2 regions of the Pseudomonas oplopanacis genome follow, and region 1 is predicted to be linked to the other one. Evidence: predicted binding sites of a transcription regulator. Region 1 holds the regulator's gene; the other holds the start of a gene.
What was found. Region 1 encodes FliA, which starts transcription of late flagellar genes. Its sites were predicted from a motif close to CTAAAGTTTNNNNNNNNNNNGCCGNTAA; they were not measured.
Positions count from the first base shown of each region.

Region 2: ACWKV5_RS17690 (methyl-accepting chemotaxis protein) is a predicted target of FliA. The motif match lies at 1,723-1,750, and genes of this name have one in related genera.

Region 1 covers NZ_JBSKHV010000002.1:662,541-667,305, reverse strand. The annotation lists gene ACWKV5_RS07425 (chemotaxis protein CheA) at 1-1,156, opposite strand, end outside; gene ACWKV5_RS07420 (protein phosphatase CheZ) at 1,211-1,999, opposite strand; gene ACWKV5_RS07415 (chemotaxis response regulator CheY) at 2,022-2,393, opposite strand; gene fliA (RNA polymerase sigma factor FliA) at 2,561-3,301, opposite strand; gene fleN (flagellar synthesis regulator FleN) at 3,298-4,128, opposite strand; gene flhF (flagellar biosynthesis GTPase FlhF) at 4,245-4,765, opposite strand, start outside.
Region 2 covers NZ_JBSKHV010000008.1:191,442-196,206, reverse strand. The annotation lists gene ACWKV5_RS17700 (sugar diacid recognition domain-containing protein) at 1-188, shown strand, start outside; gene ACWKV5_RS17695 (glycerate kinase) at 404-1,546, shown strand; gene ACWKV5_RS17690 (methyl-accepting chemotaxis protein) at 1,871-3,496, shown strand; gene ACWKV5_RS17685 (pyridoxal phosphate-dependent aminotransferase) at 3,540-4,727, shown strand.

The DNA.
Region 1 (4,765 bases):
CCAGTACCAGTTCGCCGACCATGTTCATGATTTCGTCGAGACGCGCGGTATCGACCCGCACGGTGGTCTCGGCTTCGCTCGCCGGTTTTTCCGGCGGCGGCGCAGCCGGAGCACGGGCCGGGGCCGGTGCAGCGGCGGCAACCGGTTTCGACGCCTCGACTTTCGGTGCCTCGGCTTTTGGATCTGGCACCTTGGCCACGGGTGCCGCTGCCTTGGCAACGGGCGCCGCAGCAGTGACAACAGAGCCTGTCGCCACGTCGGTGAACTTGCCTTTACCGTGCAATTCGTCGAGCAGCGATTCGAACTCGTGATCGGAGATCAGATCCCCGCCCGCCGCCGCTGCGGTTGGCGCAGGTGTAGCTGGTACCGAAGCAATGGCCGACTCCAGCGCATCCACCGCAAAGTTGCCCTTGCCGTGCAGCTGATCGAGCAGAGCTTCAAATTCGTCGTCGGTAATGTCGGAGCTGTCGCCCGCCGCTTTCGGCGCAGCCGGTGCCGCTGGCGCTGGGGCCACGGCGTCGACGGCGAACTGGCCTTTGCCGTGCAGTTGATCGAGTAATGACTCGAACTCGGCATCGGTGATTTCGTCGCTGGCAGCGGCATCGCTGGCAGGCGTTGGTGCAGCCACTGGCGCTTCGGCCTGAGCCTTGACGGCATTCAGCGAGTCCAGCAGTTGTTCGAATTCGTTATCGGTGATGTCGCCCGATTCGCTTTCGGCGGCAGGTGCTTCAACCACTTCAGCAACCGGTGCAGCTTCATCTGCGGTTTGCGGCTCGGCCAGACGGGCCAGGGCCTCCAGCAATTCAGGTGTCGCAGCGGTGACCGGGCTACGCTCGCGGACTTCGCCGAACATGCTGTTCACCGCGTCCAGCGCTTCGAGGACCACGTCCATCAGTTCCGAATCGACGCGACGCTCACCCTTGCGCAGGATGTCGAACACGTTCTCGGCGATGTGGCAGCACTCCACCAGCTCGTTGAGCTGGAGGAAGCCGGCGCCCCCTTTTACAGTGTGAAAACCGCGAAAAATTGCATTGAGCAAGTCCGCATCATCCGGTCGGCTTTCCAGCTCGACCAGTTGTTCGGACAGTTGCTCTAGAATCTCGCCGGCCTCAACCAGGAAATCCTGAAGGATCTCTTCATCGGCGCCGAAGCTCATTAAGGGGGTGCTCCTACAGGTCTAAAAACCTAAAAAACCTAGAATGCTGAAACGCTAAAATCCCAGGCTGGATAGCAAATCGTCCACATCGTCCTGACCGGACACAACGTCTTCTCTTTTATCGGCATGAATCTGCGGACCTTCACCCTGAGAGAGATGTTTTTGTGGATCTTTTTCGGCGAGCATCGATTCACGGTCATGTTCGATACCCGCAAAGCGGTCTACCTGGCTGGCCATGAGGACGAGCTTGAGCAAATTGCTTTCAACTTCGGTGACCAACTGGGTCACGCGCTTGATCACCTGACCGGTGAGGTCCTGGTAATCCTGAGCCAGCAGGATGTCGTTGAGGTTGCTCGACACCGTGCGGTTGTCCTCGGTGCTGCGTGTCAGGAAACCGTCGACGCGGCGGGCCAGCTCACGGAACTCTTCAGCCCCGACTTCGCGGCGCATGAACCGGCTCCAGTCCGTGCTCAACGCCTGGGCTTCTTCGCTCAGGCTGTTGACCAGCGGCGTGGCGCTTTCCACCAGGTCCATGGTGCGGTTGGCCGCGGCCTCGGTCAGCTTGACCACATACCCCAGGCGCTCGGTGGCGTCCGTGATTTGCGACACTTCCTCGGCTTGCGGCATGTTCGGGTCAATCTGGAAATTGACGATCGCGCTGTGCAGCTCGCGAGTGAGCTTGCCCACTTCCTGATACAGGCCACGGTCACGGGTCTGATTGAGCTCATGGATCAGTTGCACAGCCTCGCCGAACCTGCCTTTTTCAAGGCTGGCGACCAGTTCGACGGCATGTTTTTTCAGGGTCGATTCAAAATCGCCCTGTGAAGATTCTTTATGCTCCATAGCTCCCCCGTGGCGCAGTGGATCAACCGATGCGTTCGAAAATCTTCTCGATTTTTTCTTTCAACGCCTGGGCCGTGAAGGGTTTGACCACATAGCCGTTTACGCCGGCCTGGGCCGCTTCGATGATCTGCTCGCGCTTGGCTTCAGCGGTCACCATCAGCACTGGCAGGTGCTTGAGCTTTTCATCGGCGCGCACGTGGCGCAGCAGATCGATACCGGTCATGCCAGGCATGTTCCAGTCCGTTACCAGAAAGTCGATGCTCCCGCTGTTGAGAACCGGAATGGCAGTAGTGCCATCGTCAGCCTCGACCGTGTTGGTGAACCCAAGGTCACGCAACAGGTTTTTTATGATCCGCCGCATCGTTGAGAAGTCATCAACGATGAGGATTTTCATGTTCTTGTCCAATTCGACCTCCAAGCAGTCTTAAACGCGCCCAGCACCTGGACGCGCCATTTCAATCAATTCGGCAATTCACTCGATGACTGTCTGGAGCACAACAGATCGCGACCGGTGCCGTTCAAATCCGCACCAGCCCCGTTCGCAGTGTCCCCACACTGCCTTCAGCGCGCTCGCCACTCCCCCAAACGCCCCCGCAAACGGGCCGCGCACTGGCTGTGTAACTGGCTGACCCGCGATTCGCTGACCCCCAGGACCTCACCGATTTCCTTGAGATTCAACTCTTCGTCGTAGTACAGCGCCAACACCAGTCGCTCGCGCTCCGGCAAATTGGCAATCGCGTCCGCCAGCGCCGCCTGGAAGCGTTCATCTTCCAGATCGCGTGACGGCTCGAGATGAGCACTCGCGCCATCCTCATGCAGCCCTTCGTGTTCGCCGTCCTGCAACAGATCGTCGAAACTGAATAAGCGGCTGCCCAGGGTGTCGTTCAAAATCCCGTAATAATCGTCGAGACTCAATTGGAGTTCGGCCGCAACCTCGTGATCTTTAGCGTCACGGCCGGTTTTAGCTTCAATAGAGCGAATTGCGTCACTGACCATACGGGTATTTCGGTGGACCGAGCGTGGCGCCCAGTCCCCCTTGCGTACTTCATCGAGCATGGCGCCGCGGATTCGTATGCCCGCGTACGTCTCGAAACTTGCGCCTTTGCTGGCGTCGTATTTGGTCGACACTTCAAGCAGGCCGATCATCCCGGCCTGGATCAGGTCTTCAACCTGGACACTGGCCGGCAGACGGGCCAGCAAGTGGTAAGCAATGCGTTTGACCAGTGGCGCGTAACGCTCGATCAGCTCGTACTGCGCGTCACGTGCCGACTTCTTGTAGAGGTTGTAGCCACTGGCTGTCATAGGACGGGTCCTGCGGTCTGTTGCACGAGGCGCTCGACGAAAAACTCAAGGTGCCCGCGCGGGTTGGCAGGCAGCGGCCAGGTATCAACTTTCTGCGCGATGGCCTTGAACGCCAGGGCGCACTTGGAACGCGGGAAGGCTTCATACACGGCACGTTGTTTCTGCACAGCCTTGCGCACGCTTTCGTCGTAAGGCACCGCGCCGACGTATTGCAAGGCCACGTCGAGAAAGCGGTCGGTGACCTTGGTCAACTTGGCGAACAGGTTGCGACCTTCTTGCGGGCTCTGGGCCATGTTGGCCAGGACGCGGAAGCGGTTCATGCCGTAATCGCGGTTAAGCAGTTTGATCAGCGCGTAGGCGTCGGTGATCGAGGTCGGCTCGTCGCAGACCACCAGCAAGACTTCCTGCGCTGCGCGAACAAAACTGACTACCGAGTCACCTATGCCCGCAGCGGTGTCGATCACCAATACGTCGAGATTGTCGCCGATGTCGCTGAAGGCCTGGATCAGTCCGGCGTGTTGAGCCGGGCTCAAATGAACCATGCTCTGGGTGCCAGACGCGGCCGGAACGATTCGAATACCGCCCGGGCCCTGCAACAGAACGTCGCGCAGCTCGCAGCGGCCTTCGATCACGTCGGCCAGGGTACGTTTGGGTGTCAGTCCCAGCAGGACGTCAACGTTCGCCAGGCCCAGGTCAGCGTCCAACAGCATGACGCGACGGCCGAGCTCAGCCAGGGCCAGCGACAAATTCACTGACACGTTAGTCTTGCCGACGCCACCTTTGCCGCCGGTCACCGCGATCACCTGTACGGGATGCATGCTGCCCATGTTATTTCTTTACCTTGTCTTGCATAGACGGAGGCCACATTACTGGCTGCGCGTTCGCAAATGGAACAATGCATGGCAGACCATCGATGTAGGTACAAAAACTGTTCATTACTACCTTAGCCAACCTGCTTGGTCGGGCTGTGGTAAATATCAGCGAACATGTCAGCCATGGCTTCTTCGCTGGGTTCTTCCTGCATTTGTACGCTTACGGCGCGACTGACCAACTGATGACGGCGCGGCAGATGCAAATCATCCGGGATCCGCGGGCCATCGGTCAGGTACGCCACCGGCAATTCATGACTGATCGCCAGGCTCAGCACCTCGCCGAGACTTGCCGTTTCATCCAGTTTAGTCAGGATGCAGCCAGCGAGCCCGCAGCGTTTGTAACTATGATAAGCGGCTGTTAGAACCTGTTTTTGGCTGGTGGTTGCGAGCACCAGGTAATTTTTTGATTTGATGCCACGCCCGGCCAGGCTTTCGAGCTGCATGCGCAGGGCTGGATCGCTGGCCTGAAGGCCTGCGGTATCAATCAGCACCACGCGTTTGCGCAGCAGTGGCTCCAGCGCCTGAACCAGCGATTGGCCCGGATCGACGTGGGTCACCGACACATTGAGAATGCGCCCCAGCGTCTTGAGCT
Region 2 (4,765 bases), on a different contig from region 1:
CGACGTTGCGCAGTTGGTGTGATCACGATGGGCAGAGCCAGGCGTGTGCCGACGCGTTGGGGATTCATCGCAATAGCTTGCGGTATCGAATGGAGCGGATTGCCGAGTTGAGTGGGGTTGATCCTCTCAAGCTGGATGGGATGTTGGCGCTTTATCTGGGTGTGCAGCTTCTGCCGCAAACCGACTAGGGTGGTGGATATAAGGACGCCTTCGCGAGCAGGCTCGCTCCCACATTTGGAATGCGCTCCCCTGTGGGAGCGAGCCTGCTCGCGAAGGGGCCAAACCGTTCACCACTAGACTTTGTAGAAATGAACAATAAACGCCACACCCGCTTGTGCAGCGGACTGGCGTTATTGTCCGGGGCTACTGGCAGCATGGAGCGCATTGGAACTGGAGAATTCGCATGAAAATCGTCATCGCCCCCGATTCGTTCAAGGACAGCCTCAGCGCCCAAGGCGTGGCCGACGCCATTGCATTGGGGCTGGCAGACGTCTGGCCGGACGCGCACTTGGTCAAATGCCCGATGGCCGACGGCGGCGAAGGCACGGTCGAGTCGATTCTGGCGGCGTGCGAGGGCGAACTGCGCCGCACACCTGTGCGCGGCCCACTCGGTGCAACCGTCGACGCAGCCTGGGGCTGGCTGCCGCACAACCACACCGCGATCATCGAAATGGCTGAGGCCAGTGGCCTGCAACTGCTCCCGTTGAGCCAGCGCGACGCGTGCACCAGCAGCACGTTTGGCACCGGTGAGCTGATTAGCGCCGCCCTCGATGCCGGGGCGCAGCGAGTAATTCTGGCGATTGGCGGCAGCGCCACCAACGATGGCGGCGCCGGGGCCATGCAGGCGCTGGGCGTGAGGTTGCTGGATGCGCAGGGGCAAACCCTGGCACCAGGCGGTTTGGCGTTGGCGCAACTGGATCGCATTGATCTGAGCAACATTGACCCGCGTCTGGCTAAAGTGCGCTTCGACATTGCAGCCGATGTCACCAATCCACTGTGCGGTCCCCACGGCGCTTCAGTCATTTTCGGCCCACAAAAAGGCGCATCGCCCGAGCAGGTGCAGCAACTGGATAACGCGCTTGGGCACTTTGCCGAACGGTGCGCTGATGCATTAGGTCACGACGTCAAGGACGAACCGGGCAGTGGGGCGGCTGGCGGCCTGGGATTTGCCGCCAAGGCGTTCCTCGGTGCGCAGTTTCAGGCGGGCGTGAACGTGGTTGCCGAATTGGTCGGTTTGGCTGAAGCCGTGCAGGGCGCCGACCTGGTGATTACCGGTGAAGGGCGATTCGATGCGCAGACCTTGCGTGGCAAGACACCGTTCGGCGTGGCGCGCATTGCCCAACAGCAAGGTGTGCCAGTGATCGTGATCGCGGGCACGTTGGGCGAGGGATATCAGGCGTTGTACGAGCACGGCATCGATGCAGCGTTTGCCTTGGCCAGTGGCCCGATGACGCTGGAACAGGCGTGCGCCGAGGCGCCACGGTTACTGCAAGATCGCGCGAGCGACATCGCGCGGGTCTGGCGAATCGCTGCTCGCACTGACTGACCCCGATCTGGAGGCAAACAAATTCTCTGTGGCGAGGGAGCTTGCTCCCGCTGGGCTGCGCAGCGGCCCCAAAAAGCGACGGCTGCTGCGCAACCGAGCGGGAGCAAGCTCCCTCGCCACAAGAGCGTCACCCATTCCGGTGTTTCGTACCCCTCGAAATATATTTCTCCAACCCCCGCAAAAATCCTCATCCCCGGCCGATACAGCCTATAGACGCTCACACCCCCGGTTCGACAGTGGCGCCGAGCTGAAGGGACGCACCCACATCCCTTCAGTGATTTCCGGCAAGGATGCTCGTAGCCTCAACCACCCGAGAATCCTCCTATGTCACTGCGTAATTTGAACATCGCGCCTCGCGCCTTCCTCGGTTTTGCTTTTATTGCCTTGCTCGTCATCGTGCTGGGTGTGTTTGCCGTGAACCGTATGTCGATCATCCGCCAGGCTTCCATTGATATGGAAAGCACGCAGCTGCCCAGTGTCGGCTTTCTAGGCAACATGACCGAAAACGTCCTGCGCCTGCGCATCCTTTCTTTCCGTGTGCTGACCAACCGCGAACCCGCTGCTTTGCAGGAAGCCCAGACACGCATCGGCGTGCTCATCGACAAGGTGCGAAGCGCCCAGGCCAGTTACTCAGCCTTGCCCGCGCAGCCGGACGAAGCTGCACTGTACAAAACCTTCACGGCAACGCTGGACGGTTACCTGCAAGCGCAAAACCAGATGATGGAGCTGTCGCGGCAGAACCAGCTCGACGAAATGCGCACCTTGATCAACACGCGGATCAAGGACGGCACCGATCAAATGGGCGAGCAGTTGAACAAACTGGTGGCCCTTAATAATGGATATGCCAAAGCGGCGGGCGCCGAAGCGGGCGAACACTACAGCAGCGCCATCACCGGCATCGTTGTGGTTGCGGTCATGGCCGCACTGCTGACCGTACTGCTCGCCTGGCTGCTGACCCGCAGCATCGTTACCCCGCTGAACCGCGCGGTGCAGGCGGCCGAAACCATCGCCGGCGGCAACCTGACCAAAGTCATCGAGGTCGACGGCAAGGACGAACCGGCCCGTTTGCTCGGTGCCTTGGCCGCCATGCAAACCAACCTGCGCCAAACCATCGAACAGATCGCCGGTTCAGCCACGCAACTGGGCGCCGCCGCGGAAGAACTCAGCACCGTGACCGAGGAAGCCTCGCGCGGCCTGCAACAGCAAAACAACGAAATCGAACAAGCCGCCACCGCCGTCAACGAAATGACCGCCGCCGTGGAAGAAGTTGCGCGTAATGCGGTATCGACCTCCGAAGCGTCCAGCCAGTCGACCCAGGCCGCCCGCGAAGGCCGTGACCGGGTGGTGGAAACCGTTAACGCGATCCAGACCATGACCCACGACGTGCAAAATACCTCGGTGATGATCGAAGGCCTGGCCGCGCAGGGCCGTGACATCGGCAAAGTGCTGGACGTGATCCGCGCCATCGCCGAACAAACCAACCTGTTGGCGCTCAACGCCGCCATCGAAGCCGCCCGCGCCGGTGAAGCCGGACGGGGTTTTGCCGTGGTCGCGGACGAAGTGCGAGCACTGGCCCATCGCACCGCGCAATCGACCCAGGAAATCGAAAAAATGGTCGCCGGCATTCAGAACGGCACAGGTGAAGCGGTTTCGTCGATGCAGCAAAGCAACCAGCGCACCCAAAGCACCCTGGAAATGGCCCGCGCCGCCGGTGTCGCGCTGGAGCAGATCACTCAGTCGATCCACTTGATCAACGAACGCAACCTGGTGATCGCCAGTGCTTCGGAAGAACAGGCGCAGGTGTCCCGCGAAGTCGACTGCAACCTGGTGAACATCCGCGACCTGGCTACCCAGTCGGCGACCGGTGCCAACCAGACCAGCGTCGCCACCCATGAGCTGTCGCGTCTGGCGGTGGATTTGAATGCCATGGTGGCGCGTTTCGTGATTTGAGATAGGGTGAAGGCTGGGAGTCCGCGCGCGACAGGAGAATCACATGCGCTATTCAGCCTTGACCAAACGAATCGCCGGCGATGGAGCGGCAGCCTGGCAGATTCATGACCGAGCGCTGGACATGCGCGAGCAGGGCATTGATGTCCTGCTTCTGTCTATCGGCGATCCGGATTTCGACACACCACAACCGATTGTCCAGGCCGCCATCGACAGCTTGCAGGCCGGCGACACCCACTACCCGGACGTGCGTGGCAGTCGAGGGCTGCGCAGCAGCATTGCGCGGCGCCATCGCCAGCGCAGTGGTCAAGCGGTGGATGGTGACCATGTGATCGTGTTTCCGGGGGCGCAATGCGCGGTGTATTCGGTTGCGCAATGCCTGCTCGATCCGGGCGACGAGGTGATCGTCGCCGAACCGATGTACGTGACTTACGAAGGCGTGTTCGGCGCTTGTTCTGCGAAAGTAGTGCCCGTGGCGGTGCGTCCGGAGAACGGCTTTCGCGTCGATCCGGCGGATGTCGCGGCACTGATTACGCCGAAAACCCGGGTCATCCTGCTCAACAGTCCCAACAACCCGTCCGGCGCCAGTTTGCCGCTGTCCACCTGGCAGGCGCTCGCGGCGTTGTGCGTGCGCCATGACCTGTGGTTGATCAGCGATGAGGTCTACAGCGATTTGTTGTTCGAGGGCGAACACACCAGCCCGGCGAGTCTGCCGGGCATGGCCGAGCGCACCGCGACCATCAACAGCCTGTCCAAATCACACGCCATGAGTGGCTGGCGGGTCGGTTGGGTGATTGGCCCCAAACCCATGGCTGAGCACCTGGTGAATCTGTCGTTGTGCATGCTGTTCGGGATTCCGGACTTTATCCAGAACGCGGCCCAATTGGCGCTGGATCAGGACCTGCCGGAAGTGGCGTTGATGCGTGAGGAATATCGTCAGCGTCGCGATCTGGTGTGCGCACGGTTGAGCGGTTGTCCGGGGATCAAGCCGATCCGTCCGGATGGCGGCATGTTTGTGATGGTCGATGTGCGCCAGACCGGGCTCGGCGCTCAAGGGTTTGCCGAGCGGTTGCTGGAGGGGTATGGCGTGTCGGTGTTGGCCGGGGAGGCGTTCGGGCCGAGTGCGGCAGGGCATATCCGGATTGGGTTGGTGGTGGATCGGGTGAAACTGGCAGAGGCGTGCCGGCGGATTGCGTTGTGTGCGGCAGATTTGTTGGAAGCCAGGCGGGCCTGAAAGACTTCTAGTGGATTTGATGGCCCCTTCGCGAGCAG